2 regions of the Faecalibacterium faecis genome follow, and region 2 is predicted to be linked to the other one. Evidence: a T-box and tRNA genes for the amino acid it is inferred to sense, from the RefSeq annotation. Region 2 holds a T-box; the other holds one or more tRNA genes.
What was found. The T-box of region 2 lies ahead of asnS (asparagine--tRNA ligase). A T-box ahead of a tRNA ligase gene usually reads a tRNA of that ligase, here a tRNA-Asn.

Region 1 (10,081 bases), on a different contig from region 2:
CGGGCTTTATCTCCCCTGCCGCCGCCTTTGCCGCCAGCTGCTGCGCCGCCCGCACGATCTCCGGGCGGCCGCCGTAGTTGATAGCAATGTTCAGGGTCATGCCGGTCTTGACCGAAGAATCTGCTTCCAGCTTGTTCATCAGCTGCTGCAGCTTTTCATCCAGCACCGTGCGGTCGCCCATGAACTTGATGCGGATATTGCGGTTCTTGTAGTCAAAGCCCTTCAGCAGATATTCGCCGAACAGCCGCATAATGGCGTTGACCTCTTCCAGCGGACGCTTCCAGTTCTCGGTGGAAAACGCATAGAAGTACACCGACGAAACGCCCAGCTCATCGCAGTAATCTGCGATATCGCTGAACACCTCTGCGCCTCTTTTGTGCCCGGCAGTGCGGGGCAGGCCGCGGTTCTTTGCCCAGCGGCCGTTGCCGTCCATGATGATGCCGATGGAAAGGCCCTCGGCAAATTCTTTAGGATGCGCCATTGTTTCCTCCCGGCAGCAACGCCGCCTTCAACAAAAGTGCCGCGCACTCTTCTTCAGCGCACGGCACCTCCAGTCTATTGCATCTGCGCAGATCAGACAGACATGATCTCCTTCTGCTTTTCTTCCACCGCAGCATCGATGTTCTTGATATACTTGTCGGTCAGCTTCTGGACATCCTCTTCCATGGTCTTCTGGCTGTCCTCGGTCAGCTCGCCGGCCTTCTTCATGGCCTTGGCCTTATCCATAGCCTCGCGGCGGATGTTGCGCACTGCCACCTTAGCCTCCTCGCCCAGCTTGGAAACTTCCTTTGCCAGCTGCTTGCGGCGCTCCTCGGTGGGAGCCGGGAAGTTCAGGCGGATGGTAGAGCCGTCATCAATGGGAGTGATGCCCACATCGCTGGCCATGATGGCCTTGCTGATGGGGCGCAGCAGAGTACGGTCCCACGGGGTAATGGTCAGGGTGCGTGCTTCGGCCACAGCCACGGATGCCACCTGCTGGATGGGAGTGGGGGCACCATAATAATCCACGCTGACCTTATCCAGCACAGCGGGATTTGCGCGGCCTGCGCGCACAGCGCCCAGTTCGCGGCCCAGATGTTCGACCGAGCTCTTCATCTTGTCTTCGTAAACCTTGGTGTTGCTGCTCATTGCGGTAGTCTCCTGTTCCTTTTTATCTTGGGGCTGCGCTGCAATGCGTCTGCCCTATAATGTATGTCGGCTGCAGGCGTTTCAGCCCTCGTAAACCAGTGTGCCCACATTCTCGCCCTGCACGGCACGGGCAATGTTGTCCGGGTCGGCCAGATCGAACACGAGGATGGGCAGCTTGTTGTCGCGGCACAGAGTGGCAGCAGTGCCATCCATAACAGCCAGCTGGTCTTCCAGCACCTTGGTAAAGGTGAGGGTATCATACTTCTTTGCGTCGGCGTACTTGTGGGGATCCTTATCGTAAACGCCATCCACCATAGTAGCCTTGAACATCACATCGGCGCTCACTTCCACAGCGCGCAGAGCGGTTGCCGTATCCGTGGAGAAGAACGGGTTGCCGGTGCCGCCGCCGAACACGGCGATCTTGCCCTCATCCATGGCGCGCAGAGCATCCTTGCGTGTAAAGGGCTGTGCCACCTGCGGCATGGTGATGGAGGTGAACACCTCAGTGGGCACACCCAGCTGTTCCAGCTTATCGGAAACAGCCAGTGCGTTCATCACGGTTGCCAGCATACCGATCTTATCGGCCAGTGTGCGCTCCATCTTGCCGCTGGAACGGCCGCGCCAGAAGTTGCCGCCGCCCACAACAATGCCGATCTGCACGCCCAGCTCGTGTGCTTTCTTCACGCCGCCGCAGATCGCGTCCATAGTGGGTTCATCAAAACCCATGCCCTTTTCGCCGCCCAGTGCTTCGCCGCTGATCTTCAGAAGGATACGCTGATATTTCAATGCCATAATCCAAACACCACCTGTTTTTATCTTCCGTCAGGGCATAGGCATACCCTGGCATTTTTTACTATAGCTTATTTTACAATAAAACATCCATAAAGTAAACAGGAAATCTGCGCGGAAATCCGGAAGCTTTTATGAACGGCTGCGCAGACCGCGCAGCAGCTGCTTCATTCCGAGCGGAATGCGGCGGCTTTCCACCGCTTTCTGGATAGCTTTGTTGTGGGTCCACAGATCCAGCCGCTTTTCTGTGAGCCACGGCAGCGCGGCATCCGGCTGCTTTGCCAGTGCTGTGGCAAAATACCATGCCCGCATCATATTGATATAGTATTCCGTGCTGTGCACATCGGCCACCCATTCCAGATATTCCGGCCGGAATGCATCATCCAGATAATAGCGCATCAGCATCTCCATGCCATAGCGCACGGTGTACACCTCGCCCGAATCCAGCCAGCGGCGAATGGGCACCAGCAGTTCCTTCTTGTGCTTTGCAAACACTTTGGGGCAAAAGCAGTCACAGGTGGCCCAGTTGTTGATGTAGGGCAGGAACGCTTCCGTTTCAGCCAGCGCCCTGTCGTAGTCCCGGATAAGTTCGATCAGAAACGCGTGGAGGTTGTTCTCTTCGTAGTATCCATGCGGCAGGGCCTGTAAAAACACTTCTGCTTGCGCTGTGCCTGCGAGCTGTTTTGCCAACTTGCGCAGAGCCGGAACGCGCACGCCGATCACCGTTTCCGGCGGCACGGTGGGCATCAACGCACTGTGAAAGGTGCGGTATGCTTCATCCCGCAGGGCAAACAGCTGCGCACGAATGATCTCTGCTTCCGGCTCCATCCTCTCTCCCTCCGTTCTTTTCTATTGTAGCAGAGCCGTATGGAAAAGCAAGGCCGTTCCGGCATTCTTTTCCAGTGCTTTAAGGAACATACAAAAATTGGGCTGGACATTTGTGCCGGAACATGCTATAATATCGTTCGTAAATGCGGGCATCGTACATCGGCTAGTATATCAGCCTTCCAAGCTGAGGAGGTGGGTTCGATTCCCATTGCCCGCTCCATGCAAAAAAGCGCCGTGGCCTTTTGGGTCACGGCGCTTTTGTTTTGCTTTATCGGTCCCACTTATCGCACAGGGCATTGATCTGGTCGGCAAACTTGGCAAGGTCTTTGTTTGCGCCGCCCTCGTTGTGCTCGATGACCCGCAGCAGGCGCTTGCCGGCGCTGACCAGCCGCTGGAACACACTGGCAGCACGGCTCTGGCCTTCATTGGCCTTGTGCTCAATGCGGACGCGCATGCCCTCCTGCAGGCATACGGCTCCCTCGGCTCCGATGGCCCACTGTGCGCCGTTGTAGGGTGCGCAGGCAGTGAAGCCCTGTTCCGTCAAGGTCTGCACAAAGTGGTCCTCGGTCTCATCTTCGCCGTGCATCACGAACACACGCTTTGGTTTCTGCTCAAAGGAGTTCACCCACCGCAGCAGACCTTCTCTGTCCGCATGGCCGGACATGCCGGTGAGCTGGCACAGTTCTGCCTGCACCTCAATAGGTTCACCGAACAGTTTTACCGTCGTGGCACCTTCCAGCAGGGTGCGGCCCAGCGTGCCCACCGCCTGATAGCCCACGAACAGAATGGTGCACTCCGGCCGCCACAGATTGTGCTTGAGGTGGTGGCGGATGCGGCCTGCCTCGCACATACCGCTGGCCGAGAGGATGACCTTTGGCACGCGGTCTGCATTGATCATGCGGGATTCATCACTGGTCACCGTGACGCGCAGCCCCGGGAAGGTGATCGGATCAATGCCTTTTTCCAGCAGAGCGCGGGTGTCCGCATCAAAGCAGTCCGGGTCGGTATCTTTAAAGATGCGGGTCGCCTCGATGGCGAGCGGGCTGTCAATGTACACCGGGAAGTTGCCGTGTCCCTTCACAAGGCCCTTTTCCTTGATCTCACGGATAAAGTAGAGCATCTCCTGCGTGCGGCCCACCGCAAAGCTGGGAATGACCACATTGCCGCCCCGGTCAAAGGTACGCTGCAGGATCTTCGTCAGTTCGCTCACATAGTCCGGCTTCGGGCCGTGGCTGCGGTCGCCGTAGGTAGATTCCATAAAGGCGTAGTCCGCCTCTTTGATGTAAGCAGGATCCTTGATGATGGGCTGATCCAGATTGCCGATATCACCGGAGAATACCAGCTTGGTCGTGGTCTCACCCTCGGTGATCCAAAGCTCTATGCTGGCCGAGCCAAGCAGATGGCCCACATCCACAAAGCGGGCTTCAATGCCCGGTGCAAGCTGGAAGCGCTGCTCATAGGCCTTGCCCACAAACAGCTTCATGGCTGCTTCAGCATCCTGCACAGTATACATCGGTTCCACCGGTTCTGCGCCGGAGCGCTGGCCCTTGCGGTTTTTCCACTCCGCTTCAAATTCCTGAATATGGGCCGAGTCCCGCAGCATGATGCCGCACAGCTCCACCGTGGGGTTCGTGGCATAGATCTTGCCGCGGAAGCCGTTGCGCACCAGCAGCGGCAGCATACCGGTATGGTCGATGTGTGCATGGGTGGCCAGCACCCAGTCGATCTCGCCGGGTGCTACCGGGATGGGCTGGTTCTCGTATACATCCTTGCCCTGCTCCATGCCGCAGTCGATCAAAAAGCGCTGCCCAGCCGCTTCGATCAAAGTGCAGCTGCCGGTGACCTCATGGTTCGCGCCCAGAAATGTGATCTTCATAAAAACACCTCCGGCTTTATTTCTTCTGTATCCTTAGTATAGCATATTCTAAAGGTACACGCCGCACAAATCGCATGGCTTTTCTCAGGCATTTTGCCGAAAGGTTGAAAAATTTTTTATACAATCTTGACAAACCACCCCTTCCTGTTATAAACTTAAACTTGTATGACGTTCGTTCGTATTTTATGAGTTTTAATAATAGAGAGGTTGAATTTTATGGTTCGTAACGATTTGCGCAACGTTGCCATTATCGCTCACGTTGACCACGGCAAGACCACCCTGGTGGACGCAATGCTGCGTCAGAGCGGCGCATTCCGCGATAATCAGGTCGTGGCTGAGCGCGTCATGGACAGCGGCGATATCGAGCGTGAGCGTGGCATTACCATTCTGGCCAAGAACTGCTCCTGCACCTACAAGGGTGTCAAGATCAATATCGTCGATACTCCGGGCCATGCCGACTTTGGCGGCGAGGTGGAGCGCGTGCTGAAGATGGTCAACGGCGTTCTGCTGCTGGTGGATGCCGCCGAGGGCTGCATGCCCCAGACCCGTTTTGTGTTGCAGAAGGCTCTGCAGCAGAACCTGAGTCTGGTGGTGGCCATCAACAAGATCGACCGCCCCGATGCCCGCATCAAGGAAGTCATCGACGAAGTTCTGTACCTGCTGATGGATCTGGGCGCTACCGATGAGCAGCTGGACTGCCCCATGCTGTTCTGCTGCGGCCGTGATGGCACCGCAAGCCTGGACCCGGATGTGCCCGGCACCGACCTGATCCCCCTGTTCGATACTCTGCTGAGCACCATCAAGCCGCCTGAGGGCGACCCCGAGGCTCCCTTCCAGATGCTGGTGTCCTCTGTGGACTACAACGACTTCGTGGGCCGCATCGGCATTGGCCGCATCCAGAACGGCGTTGCCAAGGTGGGCGAGGAAGTTGTCGTCTGTGACTGGCACAATCAGGATCTGAAGATGCGCGGCCGTCTGACCAAGCTGTACGACTTCCAGGCCAATGGCCGTCAGCCGTGCGATAACATCACCGCCGGCGATATCGTGGCATTCTCCGGCCTGCCCGACGTGACCATCGGCAATACCCTGTGCAGCCCCTCCAATGTGGAGCCGCTGCCCTTCGTGAAGATCAATGATCCTACCGTTGAAATGACCTTCTCCGTCAACGACAGCCCGCTGGCCGGCCGCGAGGGTAAGTATGTTACCAGCCGTCAGATCCGTGACCGTCTGCAGAAGGAGCTGCTGAAGGACGTTGCTCTGAAGGTGGAGGATTCCGCCACCACCGATTCCTTCCGCGTTATGGGCCGTGGTGAGATGCACCTGTCCATCCTGATCGAGACCATGCGCCGTGAAGGTTATGAGCTGCAGGTCTCTCCCCCGCACGTTCTGACCAAGGTCATCGACGGCAAGACCTATGAGCCTATGGAGCATGTCGTCATCGATGTGCCCACCCAGTATCAGGGCGCTGTCATGACCGGTCTGGGCCAGCGCAAGGCTATCCTGCAGCAGATGGAATCTCTGGGCACCGACCGCGTGCGTCTGGAGTTCCGTATGCCCAGCCGCGGCCTGTTCGGCTACCGCAACCAGTTCCTGACCGATACCCACGGCGAAGGCATCATCAACCAGATCTTCGACGGTTACGATGTCTGGGCTGGCATGATTGCCAACCGCTCCACCGGTTCTCTGGTCAGCTTTGAGACCGGCGAGGCTGTCACCTACGGTCTGTTCAATGCTCAGCAGCGCGGCACCCTTCTGGTGGGCGCTGGTGAAAAGGTCTACGAGGGCATGGTCATTGGCTACACCGCTTCCGGCGAGGATGTGGATGTCAACGTCTGCAAGACCAAGCACCTGACCAACACCCGTGCATCCGGCTCCGATGATGCTCTGCGCCTGATCCCCATTAGCAAGCTCAGCCTGGAAGGCTGCCTGGAATTCTTGGCACAGGACGAGCTGCTGGAGGTCACTCCTGAAAATCTGCGCATCCGCAAGCAGATCCTGAACCACGAGCAGCGCATGAAGGCCAAGAGCAAGCTGAAATAAGCCTTTCCTTCTTTTATAATATGTACTTTACCGTCCTGCAGCGTTTCAAAACACTGCAGGACGGTTTTATTTTGCCAAAAATGATTCATTTTTTAAAAAAAGGCTTGCAAAAGGCATTCTTATGCGGTATAATATCTCTCGCAGTCACAAATGTGATCTGCCTCTTTAGCTCAGTCGGTTAGAGCACCTGACTGTTAATCAGGGTGTCGCCTGTTCGAGTCAGGCAAGAGGCGCCAGAAGAAAAGGCAATGTTCCACAGAACATTGCCTTTTTTGTTTGTCCCATACTACACCCTTTTTCTGTACAGCCATGCAGTCGTGTTTCTCCTCTGTTTTTGGGCTTCTCTGTCCCAAAAACACAGCATTCATGCGAAAAAAGCATCAAGCATAATGATTTCTTAAAATTTGACTACTTGAAGAAGATGTCACATTGTGGTATACTGCTTATAAGCTTTGGGAATTTGTATCTGTTTTTCCAAAGTCCGGCACACAGATCAAAGGGTAGGTGCTCCCTTCTTTTGATAGCAGCCGACCGGTGTTTTGTCATGGTTCTCCGCAGGACAGGACAAAGCACCGGTCTCTGTGCTGTTGTTTCAGGCTCCGGCTCTTTTCACGTTGTCAGATCTGCGGCAGGCCGCTTCTTCAAAACGCCTGCCGCTGTTTGAATAAATTTGTATATGATCAAAGGAAGCATCTATGCGTTATACCTATGTCCGGCAGCACGACACCACTGACTGTGCGGCTGCCTGCCTCGCAATGGTGTGCCTCCATTACAAAAAGGAAGTTACCATCACCCGCCTGCGCGATATGATGGGTACCGACCTGAAAGGCACGAACCTTGTTGGTTTGCAGAAAGCCGCTAATGAGTTGGGTTTCACCACTGCAGCGGTTCGCGTAGACCGTGAAAATTTCCTCAGCGATTTCTCGCTGCCCTGCATTGCGCAGGTCATCACCGATCAGGGTCTGGCCCACTTTGTGGTCGTCTTTAAAAAGACCACCATCAAAGATGACGGTGAGCGTCGTCGGCACATGCTGAAAGAAGCCGAAGCCGCCAAGGAAGATGAGAAGAACGGCAAAAAACACAAGTGCAAGGATTATGTCGTGATTGGCGACCCCGGCAGCGAGCTGAAAAAGATCTCTCTGGATGAGTTCTACAAGAATTTTACCGGTGTTCTGCTGCTGATGAACCCTACCTCGGAGTTCAAGGGCGGTAAGATCGAAAAGGGCGGCATGTTCAAGCGTTACGTCGACCTGTTGCTGCCCCAGAAAAAGCTCTTTGCCTATGCGATCCTGAGTTCTCTGATCGTTACGATCCTGGGCATTGCCTCCTCCATGTTCAACAAGATCCTGATGGACGAGGTCTTGCCATATGGTCTAGACAATCTGCTGGTTACGCTGATCCTTGTGTTCAGCATGGTCAGCATCACCAATACGCTGGTGGGCTTTGTCCGGCAGTGGGTTCTGATCCACCTATCCATCAAGATCGATATTCCGCTGATGCTGGGTTACTTCGGGCATATCTTCCGTCTGCCCATGAAGTTCTTTGCCACCCGCAAGACTGGTGATATCACCACCCGTTATTCGGATGCAAACACCATCAAATCCATCTTTACCAGCATTGCGCTGAGCCTGATCATGGATATCTCGATGGCCATTATCACCGGTATCATCCTGTTCCGCATGAATGCGATGCTCTTCTCGATCTCGCTGTTCATGGCTCTGGTCAGCATTCTGCTGGTGCTGATCTACAAGCAGCCTTACAAAAAGATCAACGAAGAGACCATGGTGCAGTCCGCTGCACTGAACAGCCAGATGATCGAAAGCCTGCGCGGCATTGAGACGGTCAAGTGCAACGCCAACGAGGATACCGAAATGGAGAACCTCGAGCGTGAGTACATCAAGAGCCTGAAGATCAGCCTGCGCTCCAGCAAGATCAGCACCACGCAGGGCCTGATCTCCTCCTTCATTTCCACCGGTTTCAGTATGCTGACCACCTATGTGGGTATCAGTCAGGTTCTGAAGGGTGAGATGACACTGGGCGGATTCATGGCCTTCAGCACGCTGTCCTCTTACTTTACTTCTCCGCTGAGCAACCTGATTGGTCTGCAGATGCAGATTCAGGAGGCCAGCATTTCCATGAAGCGTCTGGGCGAGATCATGGATTATCCCTCCGAGACGGTCGGCGACGAAGACCGCACCGATCTGGACAAGGTGGAGGGCGATATCGAGTTCAAGGATGTCACTTTCCGTTATGGCAACCGTGCCCCTGCACTGGATCACATCAGCTTTACCATTCCGGCCGGTAAAAAGGTCGCGCTGGTGGGCAGCAGCGGCAGCGGCAAATCCACGATCACCAAGCTTCTGCTCAAGTATTATGAACCGGAAGATGGCGAGATCGACTTGAACGGTGTGAATCTGGCTGAATACACCAATGATTCTGTCCGCCGCGCAATTTCTTATGTGCCGCAGAACGTTGAGCTGTTCAGCAAGACCATTTATGATAACATCCGCGTTTCCCGTATGGACGCTACGATGGACGAAGTTAAGGAAGCTGCCAAGAAGGCAGATGCTCACGACTTTATCCGTCATCTGCCCCTGCAGTATAACACCTATCTGGAGGAAGCAGGCAACGGCCTGTCCGGCGGTGAAAAGCAGCGCATTGCGCTGGCACGCGCTTTCCTGAAAGATTCCAACCTCTACATTCTGGATGAATCCACCAGTAATCTGGACTTTGCTACGGAAAATCTGATCTTCAACATGATCTACGATCAGCTTGCAGATCGTTCCATGCTGATCGTAGCTCACCGCCTGTCCACCGTTCGTGACTGTGATCTGATCCTTGTGATGGATCACGGCAAGATCGTGGAACGCGGCACGCACGATGAGCTGCTTGCCAAGGAAGGCAAGTACTACGAGCTGTGGAACATGCAGCAGGGTATCTACCGCAGCAAAAAGGCAGAGCCCAAGCAGTCTGTCATGCAGGCCGTGGTGGAAGAGGATGACGACGGTGAGTCGATCACCTATTGATGTGTTGCAGCCGGGTGCGTACCCGGTTACATATGAAAGGGAGTCATTCATGATGGATAGCTTGATTTGACATAGTTTTGCTGTGTCAGATAAAAAGAGCTAGAAAGACTTTCTGTTTAGTAGAAGTAGATGGTGTTATCCTGAACAGGCCCCGCCTGCTCAGGTAACTATGCCTCACTATGGTGTGCCCGGAGGCAAAATGCCTCCGGGCACATTTTATTTGCAAGATCCCTATTACTTTTATAAGTAGTAGGCGATCGGGAGCGGAGAGGAAGCTGCTCTCTGCAGCGGTTTTCTCCCCTTTCTCGATTGCCTATTACTGCCTCTTCTGAGGTAAATCTGAAAAGGAACCGAGGTATTCAACATGAAAGAGATCAAAGTAGCCGAGAACAAG
Region 2 (10,081 bases):
CCGGCGGGTTCACGATATTTGCCGCCTGCTTTTTCGCTTCGGCTTCGCTCAGGCCCTTATTGCGGAAATACTGGGTCTTTTGGTCGTAGAGGTTCTTCTGGTAGTCCACACTGCGGTAGCCGCTCTGCATCCAGATGGTCACGCCGTCCTTTGAGGCGGCGGCCTGCATGGCGAGGAACGCATCGGCGGCTTCGGTCTGCAGGGTCTTGTTCACAGCGGTGGCCGAGCCGCACGCCTTGGTGGTAAAGGTATGATCGTCCGGCATTTTGTTCGTGTGGTTCACCAGCACCATGCGGGGATCATCCAGAATGGCCTGTGCCTGCCGGGCGGTCAGCAGACTGCTTTCTGCCTCTGATGCTGCCGAGGCGCTGGACGTGGAAGTTGCCGAGGCGGCAGGCACAGCGGAACGGCTGTGCAGCACGAACGAGGCCCCGCCCACGGCAATGCAGGCCACGACGGTAACGGTGAGCACGCGCCGCACGGCGGGCCGCAGATGGCGGCGGTGATGAGGATGGACAGACGGATTCATCTGGAATACCTTCTTTCCGGTGGATGTGCATAGAGTTTGCTTCCTATGGGCAAGCTATGCCCGGAGGGGAAACAATATGAAAATGACAGCACAGGAATATGCGCGCCGGGTGCGGCGCATCGGGCCGCACTCGCCCTTGGGGCTGGACTGCCTGTGGGCTTTTGGCGTGGGCGGCGGCATCTGCCTGCTGGGCGAAGTGCTGCGCCAGAGCTATCTTGCCATGGGCGTGGAAGACGACCTTGCCGGCACCCTGACCAGCTGCAGCCTGATCGTGCTCTCAGCGGTGCTTACCACGCTGGGCTGGTACCAGAAGCTGGCCGCAAAGGCCGGGGCCGGGTCACTGGTGCCCATCACAGGCTTTGCCAATGCGGTGGTCAGCGCGGCCATCGAGTTCAAGGCCGAGGGTCGGGTGCTGGGTACCGGGGCCAAGATGTTCACCATTGCCGGGCCGGTGATCGTGTACGGCACGCTGGCGGCGGTGGTGTACGGCGCGGTGCTGTGGGTGCTGGGCATGGCGGGTGTGCCTGTGCTGTCATAAACACGGGCAAGTGTGCCATAAGATTGCAGCATGATGTTATTATACAACATTTTATGGAACGTTTTTCATCTATTTTCCACGAAGGAGAAATTTTGCCTATGACGGTCCGGTGCGGGGATACCCTGCTGTTCCAGACACTGCCGGTGATCGCTGCGGGTGCAGCGGTGGGCGGCAAAAAAGAGAGCGAAGGCCCGCTGGCGGCAGAGTTCGACGAGCTGAGCGCAGACAACCGCTTTGGCCAGTCCAGCTGGGAAGCTGCGGAAAAATACCTGCAGCTGCGCGCCGCGCGGCTGTGCCTGCAAAAGGCGGCGCTTCCGCAGGAAAAGGTGCAGCTGGCCCTTGCCGGGGATCTGCAGGCCCAGTGCACAGCATCCAGCTATGCCATGCGGGAGCTGGGCGTGCCCTTTGCCGGGCTGTTCGGGGCCTGCAGCACCATGGCCGAGGGCCTTGCGCTGGGCGCTGCTCTGTGCGAGGGCGGTGCTGCGCGCAATCTGCTGGCCATGGCTTCCAGCCACTTCTGCGCGGCAGAGCGGCAGTTCCGCACGCCGATGAGCTACGGCGCGGTGCGCACGCCCACGGCCCAGTGGACTGCCACCGCTGCTGGATGCTGCCTTTTGCAGCCGCAGGGCGAAGGCGTTGGCATTGCCGCTGCCACCTTTGGCCGTGTGCAGGATTATCAGGTAAAGGACATCAACAATATGGGGGCTGCCATGGCCCCGGCAGCGGCTTCCACCCTGCTGCACTATTTTAAGGATACCGGCACCGAACCGCAGGAGTTCGACTGCATCTATACCGGCGACCTTGGGCAGGTGGGCAGTCAGCTGCTGCGGGAGCTGCTGGCCGCAGAAGGCTTGCTGATCAAAAACCATGTGGACTGCGGGTGCATCCTGTTCGACGCAAACGAGCAGAGCGTAAAGAGCGGCGGCTCCGGCCCGGGCTGCTGCGCGGCGGTGCTGTGCGGGCACATCCTGCCGCGCCTGCGCCGGGGCAGCCAGAAGCGGGTGCTGTTCACAGCCACCGGGGCCCTGATGAGCCAGACCACCTTTTTGCAGAAGGAGACCATCCCGGCGGTGGCGCATCTGGTGGAGCTGCGTGCGCCGGAAAAGGAGAAGTAAGATGAACTATTTCTGGGCTTTCTGTGTGGGCGGGGCCATCTGCGTGGCGGGACAGCTGCTCATCGACCTGACCGGCCTGACCCCGGCCCGCATCCTGACCGGATATGTGGTGGCGGGCGTGGTGCTTTCGGCCATTGGGTGGTATGCCCCGCTGGCCGAGTTTGCCGGGTGCGGGGCCACGGTTCCTCTGCTGGGTTTCGGCCATCTGCTGGCAAAGGGCGTGCGCACCGCGCTGCAGGAAGAAGGTGCTGTGGGCATCCTCACCGGCGGGCTGACCGCCGCTGCGGCCGGTGTTACCACCAGCCTTGTGTGCGGCGTGGTGTGCAGCTGGGTGGGCAAAAGTCACGACCAGAACTGAAGAAGAAATACACCAGAACATTGTCACTTTGTCCGCCACCCTTCGCCCTGTTTTTCCACCGCACTGCGGTAAACTGTGCAAAACAGGAGGTGATGCGGATGAAGCACCGCTGGACGACCCTTTTGTGGGAGCTTTGGGCTGCACAGGCCTTGTGCGCGGTGGCAGCCCTGCCGCCGGGCAGTGCGTTCCATACATGCCCGGCACTGGCGCTGCCGGGGCTGGCCCTTGCGGCGGCGGTGCCCACGGCATGGGCTGCGTGGGCGCTGCTGGCCGAGCCGCCCGACGGCCTGCCGCCGGAGCAGCTTCTGGAGCAGGCACCGGGGTTCGATTTTGCCACCCTGTGCGATTTTGAGCGGCCTGCTGCCGTGCCCTGAAAAGCGGGCAAAACAAAAACCCCTGTGCCGGGAACCCGGTACAGAGGTTTTGTTCGTCAATCAGAAAGCGATCAAGCGTTCTTGTTAGCACGCTTTGCCATACGGCTGATCTTGCGGCTGGCGGTGTTCTTTTTGATGACACCCTTAGCGCGAGCCTTGTCGATCGCGGAAACAGCAGCCAGGACGGTTGCGTCCTTGTCAGCGGCATTCGCATCGATGGCAGCGTCTGCCTTCTTGACGACTGTTTTCAGGTTGGTCTTAATGGCCTTGTTGTGAGCCTGCTCTGCAGCAGCCTGCACGACGCGGTCCTTCTGAGATTTGATGTTAGGCATTCGTTCCACCTCCTTGGCTACCTATAACAGCGCACCCTATGATACCATATTTCGCGTACCAGCGCAAGCGTTTTTTTGATTTTTGTTTAGAAAAGTTTTATTTTTTCCATACTTTCTGCATGCAGAGGGGGCATTTGGCCCCAAAACAGGCAGGAGGAGCAGAAAAATGCGTTTTACCGATATGGCAGACGAGATGTTTGGTGCAGCACAGGGGGCGCTGCCTGCCGGGGTAAGGCTTGCCACAGCAAAGCGCGGCGGGGTCACAATAACGCGGGTGGAGATCGCGCGCGAAGGGCTGGCGAAGCCCCGCGGACGGTATGTCACGCTGGAAATGCCCAGTGTCAGCGTGCTGGACGAGCGGGACGCTGCGGTGATCGAGACCTGTGCGGCAGAACTGCGCGCCCTGCTGCCGCCGGAAGGGCCGGTGTTGGTGCTGGGCATCGGGAACCGGCGTGTCACGGCGGATGCCCTCGGCCCGCGCACGGCGCAGAAGATTTTAGTCACCATGGGGCCGCAGCACACGCTGCCGGTAAAAGGCATCCGGCCGGTGGCCGCCATTGCGCCGGGGGTGTCGGCCTCCACCGGGCTGACTCTGCGCCAGCTGGCCGGGGCCATGGTGGAAGCGGTGCGGCCGGCGGCCCTGATCTGCGTGGACAGCCTTTGCAGTGCCGAGGGTGCGCGGCTGGGCCGCAGCGTGCAGTTCTCCGACACCGGGCTGTACCCGGCGCAGGCGGATCATGCAAAGCATCTGGACGCGGCAGCGCTGGGCGTGCCGGTGATCGCGGCGGGCATCCCCACCTTGATGGATTCGGACGAAGGAGCAGATCTTGTGGTCACGCCCCGGGCGCTGGACAGCGTGATCGCCCACGGCTCGGCTCTTCTGGCCGGTGCCATCAACCGGGCCTTGCAGCCAAGGCTCAGCGTGGCGCAGCTGTTCTGGCTGGCGGGGTAACACCGGTGGGCCGGAAGGGAGGTTATTTTATGCGCAGCAAAGCACTGCCGCCCGCCCGGGCGCAGGGGCATATCGTGCCATTTCTGGAAGCGGCTGCTCTGTTTGCCGCACTGTGTATCTTTGCCCGCACGGCGGCACTGATGCTGGCTGCGGCCATTACTGCACCGCTGCCCATGACCGAAACTCTTTTCTGGCTGGGGCGGCAGTCCGCACAGGAGCAGCCCGCATCATCTGTGCAGGTGGAAGCCGCACCGGACAGCACACCGGAAGCGGCGGCATCCTCTCTGCCGCAGGCCGTGCAGGCGCTGACCGGGAACATTGAGGACTACCTTGTGCCGCTGCTGGGCGAGGAAGCCCGCCCGGCGGATGCGGGTACTGTCATTGAAAAAAATTATCCGCAGGGCAGCGGCGAAAAGTACATTCCCTGCGGGGCGGGCAGCATCAAAAACAATACCCGGCAGACGGCGGCAGACATTGCGGCGGAGATCGAGAATCCGCTGCCCTTTGCCATTGAGCCGAACAGTCCCGACCCGCAGGTGCTGGTGATGCACACTCACGCCACCGAGGACTACCGCCTTTCGGCCGGGCTGTGGTTTGCCCCCGGCGATGGTGCCCGCAGCACCGACTGCAGCGTGAACATGTGCGCGGTGGGCCGTGTGGTGGCCGATACCCTCAATGCGGCAGGCATCAACACCCTGCACGACGAGACCCTGAACGACTACCCCAGCTACACCGGAAGCTATGCCAACAGCCGGGCCGTGGTGCAGCAGTATCTGGCCCGGTATCCCAGCATCAAGGTGGTGCTGGATGTCCACCGGGATGCCATCGAGACGGAAAGCGGCAGCCGCTATGCCCCGGTGTGCACGGTGGACGGGCGGCAGGCCGCACAGGTCATGATCATCTGCGGGTGCGACAACGGCACCACCGTTCAGCTGCCGGGCTGGCGGCAGAATCTGCGCTTTGCCGCTGCGTGGGAGCGCAGCATGGAAGGAATGTACCCCGGTTTTACCCGGCCGGTGCTGTTCAGCTACCGGTTCTACAATCAGGATCTGACCACCGGCAGCCTGCTCATTGAGATCGGCGGGCACGGCAATAACCTGAACGAGGCTCTTTATGCCGGGCAGCTGGCGGCAAAGGGCCTTGCTGCCGCATTGCTGGGCGGTGCTTGACAAAACGCCGCCAAAGTGCTATTTTTTAAAGGTAAAATGCAAAGATCGGGAAAAGTAGCGCGGGCCGTCCGGCCCAGAGAGTGCGGCACAGCTGAGAGTCGCGCCCGCACGCCGCGTGAACGAACACCCGGGAGCAGCAAACTGAACATGGCAGCTGCCATTAGTAGGTGCGCCGCAGGCCCTGCGTTACAGGGGCAGCGCTTTTATTGAGCGCGTGAGCGACCGGACACTTCCGGTAATTCAGGTGGCACCGCGGACATTACAAGACAGCTTGTTCGCCCTGAACTTTCAGGGAGAACAAAGCTGTCTTTTTCATTTTATATCGAAAGGGAGAACAAACACTATGGAACGCACTGAGATCGTTTCGCTGTTCAAAAACACCCCCGCCGACGGCACCGAGATCACCGTCTGCGGCTGGGCAAAGAACATCCGCGACTCCAAGAACATCGGCTTCATCGCCCTGTCGGACGGCGGCTGCTTCAAGACCCTGCAGGTCGTGCTGGAAGCAGGCAAGCTGGCAAACTACGATGAGGTGATCCACACCGGTCTGTACAGCAGCCTGCGCGTCAAGGGCAAGCTGGTGCTCACCCCGCAGGCAAAGCAGCCCTTTGAGCTGAATGCCGACAGTGTGGAGATCCTGGGCGACTGCCCGGCGGACGAGTATCCGCTGCAGAAAAAGAAGATGAGCATGGAATATCTGCGCACCATGCCCACCCTGCGCCCCCGCACCAACACCTTCAACGCCGCTTTCCGCGTGCGTAGCGCCGCTGCCTATGCCATCCACAAGTTCTTCCAGGAGAACGGCTTCGTTTACTCTCACTCTCCGCTGCTCACATCTTCCGACTGTGAGGGCGCAGGCGAGATGTTCCGCGTCACCACGCTGGATCTGGAGAATGTGCCCAAGAACGAGGACGGCACCGTGGATTACACCCAGGACTTTTTCGAGAAGCCGGTCAATCTGACCGTTTCCGGCCAGCTGGAAGCCGAAGCCATGGCCATGGCATTCGGCAAGGTGTACACCTTCGGCCCCACCTTCCGCGCCGAGAAGAGCTTTACCACCCGTCACGCCGCCGAGTTCTGGATGATCGAGCCGGAGATGGCCTTCTGCGACCTGAACGGCTACATGGACACTGCCGAGGCCATGACCAAGTACGTCATCCGCTACGTGCTGGACAACTGCCCGGATGAAATGGCCTTCTTCAACCAGTTCATCGACAAGGGCCTCATCGAGCGTCTGGAGCTGGTGGCAAACAGCGAGTTTGGCCGCATCAGCTACACCGAGGCCATCGAGATCCTGAAGAAGAACAACAAGAAGTTCCAGTTCCCTGTGGAGTGGGGCGTGGACATCCAGACCGAGCACGAGCGCTACCTGACCGAGGTGGTGTTCAAGAAGCCTGTGTTCGTCACCGACTACCCGAAGGAGATCAAGAGCTTCTACATGAAGCAGAACCCGGACGGCAAGACCGTGGCAGCCGCAGATATGCTGGTGCCCGGCATCGGCGAGCTGATCGGCGGCAGCCAGCGTGAAGAGAACTACGACAAGCTGGTGGCCCGCATGGACGAGCTGGGCATGGACAAGACCAACTACGACTGGTACCTGAACCTGCGCAAGTTCGGCGGCGTGGAGCACGCCGGCTACGGCTTGGGCTTCGAGCGCATGATCATGTACCTCACGGGCATCCAGAACATCCGTGATGTGCTGCCCTTCCCCCGCACTGCATACGGCTTCTGATAAGCGCGCATACTTTTACCGGGCTGCTGCACCTTGCGGCGGCCCGTTTTTTGATAAGGAGCACAAAACAAGTGGAAAACATTTCCTCTGCCCTGCTGGACTGGTTTTACAAAAACCACCGCATCCTGCCCTTCCGCACCGACCCCAGCCCCTACCATGTGTGGCTCAGCGAGATCATGCTGCAGCAGACCCGGGTCTCGGCGGCACTGCCCTACTACGAACGCTTTCTCGCCGCCCTGCCGGACATTCCGGCCCTTGCCGCCTGCGAAGAGGAAAAGCTGCACAAACTCTGGGAGGGTCTTGGCTACTACAGCCGGGTGCGCAACCTGCAAAAGGCTGCACGCATCGTCTGCGAGCAGTACGGCGGACAGCTGCCCGCCGACTATGATGCCCTGCGCGCCCTGCCCGGCATCGGGGACTACACGGCGGGAGCCGTTGCGTCCATCAGCTTCGGCATCCCGGTGCCCGCCGTGGACGGCAATGTGCTGCGGGTGTTCTCCCGTTTGTACAACGACCCCGCTGCCGTCACGGAACCGGCAGTGAAAAAAGCGTTCACCGCCCGCGTGATGGAGCACCAGCCGCCGGATGCGCCCGGCGACTACAATCAGGCCCTTATGGAGCTGGGAGCGCTGGTCTGCGTGCCGAACGGTGCGCCCCTGTGCGAAAAATGCCCGCTTGCCCACCTGTGCGCCGCCCGTGCTGCGGGCACTGCATTGGAGCTGCCCCGCAAAGCAGCGCCCAAGCCCCGCAGACTGCAGCCTGTGACGCTGGCCCTGCTGGAAAGCCCGGCAGGCTTCCTTTTGCAGCAGCGGCCCCAAAAGGGCCTGCTTGCCGGGCTGTGGCAGCCGGTACTGTGGGAGGGTGAAGCCCTTGCAGCCGGAGAGGTCCTTGCCCGCCTGCAGGCCATGGGGCTGGATACCGGCACCGCCGCGCCGGAAGCGCTGCCCGCTGCAAAGCACATCTTCAGCCACATCGAGTGGCATATGAACGGCATCCTGCTGCATGTGCCCGCCCAAGATGCTCCGGCAGGCTGCGTCTGGGCAAGCCGGGAAGCCCTGCAGGCCGAGTATACCCTGCCCGGTGCGTTTAAGTCATATAAGAAGCTTATGGTATGAAATTTTGGCCTTTTTGACCTGAATGGTTGTAATTTTTGACAGGAACGGGTATAATAAAAGCCAACAAGCACTGGAATGAAAGCTGAAACATCGTTTCAACGAAAAAAGGAGTGTATTGAACCTATGAAGAAATCTTGTCTGGTCGCTGTGATCACTGTTCTGGCCGCTGTTGCCGGTGCCCTTGCTGCTGTTGCTGTTTACCTGCACCGCCGTGAGAAGGAGCTGGACGAGTACGAGCGTCTGCTGTTCGGCGAGGACGATGCTGCAACGGTGGAGCCGGAGGCTGCTGCCGAAGAGGCTGCCCCTGCAGAGGATGCTGCAGAATAAAAACACGAACCGTAAACCTTCGGGCGCACCGGCAGTCTGCAAAAGGCTGTGCCGGTGCGCCCTTTTTGCTACATAGAAGGAGTGTATCATGAAGCGTTTTCTGCTCTGGCTCGTGGGTGTGGTGCTGGGCGTAGGCATCTTTCTGGGCGCGGTGATGGGCGTGAGCTATGCCTTTACCACCGAGGGCGGCTGCCCGGACAGCACCGCGCAGTTTGGCACCGAAGCGCTGGAACCCAACGGCTGGTGCTGGCAGGTGCCGCTCATCGGCGGAAAGCTCGATAAGGTGTTTGCCAGCCCCGCCACCCTCACGGTGCAGAAGCTGGGCACGCTGTACACGGCCCACCCGGCCATCACCCTGCCGGACTGGGCCAGCTACACCACCCTCACCATCCAGAACGCCTATGGCAGCATTGTATTTGTGGGCAGTGTGAGCGATTATCAAAGCTTTTTGTTCCCGACCAACGGCGAATATAAGGCAGAGCTATCGGTCTGGCGGGTGCCGGAGGGCGGCATGGCCACCCAATTTGAGGGCGGCAGCACCGGCTCAGTGCGCAAAAATCTGGGGCTGGAAAAGCCCGCAAAGCCCACCGGCTGGTATCGTTATGCCTTCCGGTTCACCCTGCAGGCCAGCGCGGAGGTGGAGCTTTCCGCCGAGCGGGTGGAGCAGGGCGGTATTGTGGGCCTGCGCATCTCCGGCATGACCGGCGATGCAGCACCCACTGTGGAGACCGACCTTGGCAATGTGCAGTGCGTGCGTGCAGCCGATGGCTGGCGGGCCTATATCCCGGCGGCATACAACGCTTCCTCCGGCGGGCATGAGGTGAACATTACCGTGAATGGCGAGACCATCACCCGCAGCATCATCGTGCTGCCCAAGGATTTTGGCACGGTGGACGTGGAGCCGGAACCGGATGCATCGGATGCGGCAAACACCCAGTTCCGCAATGCAGTCTGGGGCCTGTACGAAGCGCCCGCGCGGGAAAAAATGTGGCAGGGCGGCTTTGTGAACCCGGTGGAAAGCTACACCACCCTTGTGGATTACGGTCAGGTCAGGGTGGTGAACGGAAGGCAGGGCAGCCGTTCCAACTCCACAAAGCTTTATACCATCCCCGGCGAGCCCTGCCGCGCCCCTGCAAACGGCGTGGTGGTGCTGGCCGCAGAGCTGGCCCTTACCGGCAACACGGTGGTCATCGACCATGGCTGCGGGATGCGCAGCTACCTGTACGGGCTGCAGACTCTTTCCGTCTCTGCCGGGCAGACGGTGGAAAAGGGGCAGGCTGTAGGCGTGCTGGGCGAGGAGCTGACCATGGACTTCAAGCTTGGCAGCAAGAGCGTGAACCCGTGGATGCTGTTCCAGACCTCCGGCGGTTTGTTCTGGAAGGAGAACAGCTGACGATTTTAAATGGCCTCCGCTTTGCGCTGGCCATAAACAGCGGAATTTTTATTTTTATAAGAGCAATGCCGGACGGCCTGCGGGCTGTCCGGCATTGCATTTTCACAGAAAGAGTCATAAAGAAAAACGGCATCATCTGCCGGTTTC

Region 1: it has a tRNA-Asn gene. The T-box ahead of asnS (asparagine--tRNA ligase) is inferred to sense a tRNA for this amino acid. The anticodon was not compared.

What each region holds. Positions count from the first base shown of each region.
Region 1 covers NZ_JBBMEP010000007.1:68,713-78,793, reverse strand. The annotation lists gene uppS (polyprenyl diphosphate synthase) at 1-481, opposite strand, end outside; gene frr (ribosome recycling factor) at 574-1,128, opposite strand; gene pyrH (UMP kinase) at 1,210-1,920, opposite strand; gene WMO17_RS05140 (DNA alkylation repair protein) at 2,050-2,745, opposite strand; tRNA gene WMO17_RS05135 (tRNA-Gly) at 2,891-2,965, shown strand; gene WMO17_RS05130 (MBL fold metallo-hydrolase RNA specificity domain-containing protein) at 3,014-4,621, opposite strand; gene typA (translational GTPase TypA) at 4,838-6,661, shown strand; tRNA gene WMO17_RS05120 (tRNA-Asn) at 6,821-6,897, shown strand; gene WMO17_RS05115 (peptidase domain-containing ABC transporter) at 7,357-9,687, shown strand; gene WMO17_RS05110 (hypothetical protein) at 10,052-10,081, shown strand, end outside.
Region 2 covers NZ_JBBMEP010000008.1:73,413-83,493, forward strand. The annotation lists gene WMO17_RS05720 (M15 family metallopeptidase) at 1-529, opposite strand, end outside; gene WMO17_RS05725 (SpoVA/SpoVAEb family sporulation membrane protein) at 606-1,067, shown strand; gene WMO17_RS05730 (stage V sporulation protein AD) at 1,166-2,182, shown strand; gene WMO17_RS05735 (SpoVA/SpoVAEb family sporulation membrane protein) at 2,184-2,540, shown strand; gene WMO17_RS05740 (peptidoglycan synthetase) at 2,639-2,914, shown strand; gene rpsT (30S ribosomal protein S20) at 2,986-3,246, opposite strand; gene gpr (GPR endopeptidase) at 3,413-4,198, shown strand; gene spoIIP (stage II sporulation protein P) at 4,228-5,367, shown strand; T-box leader at 5,400-5,653, shown strand; gene asnS (asparagine--tRNA ligase) at 5,711-7,099, shown strand; gene WMO17_RS05765 (A/G-specific adenine glycosylase) at 7,171-8,214, shown strand; gene WMO17_RS05770 (hypothetical protein) at 8,338-8,541, shown strand; gene WMO17_RS05775 (murein hydrolase activator EnvC family protein) at 8,630-9,934, shown strand.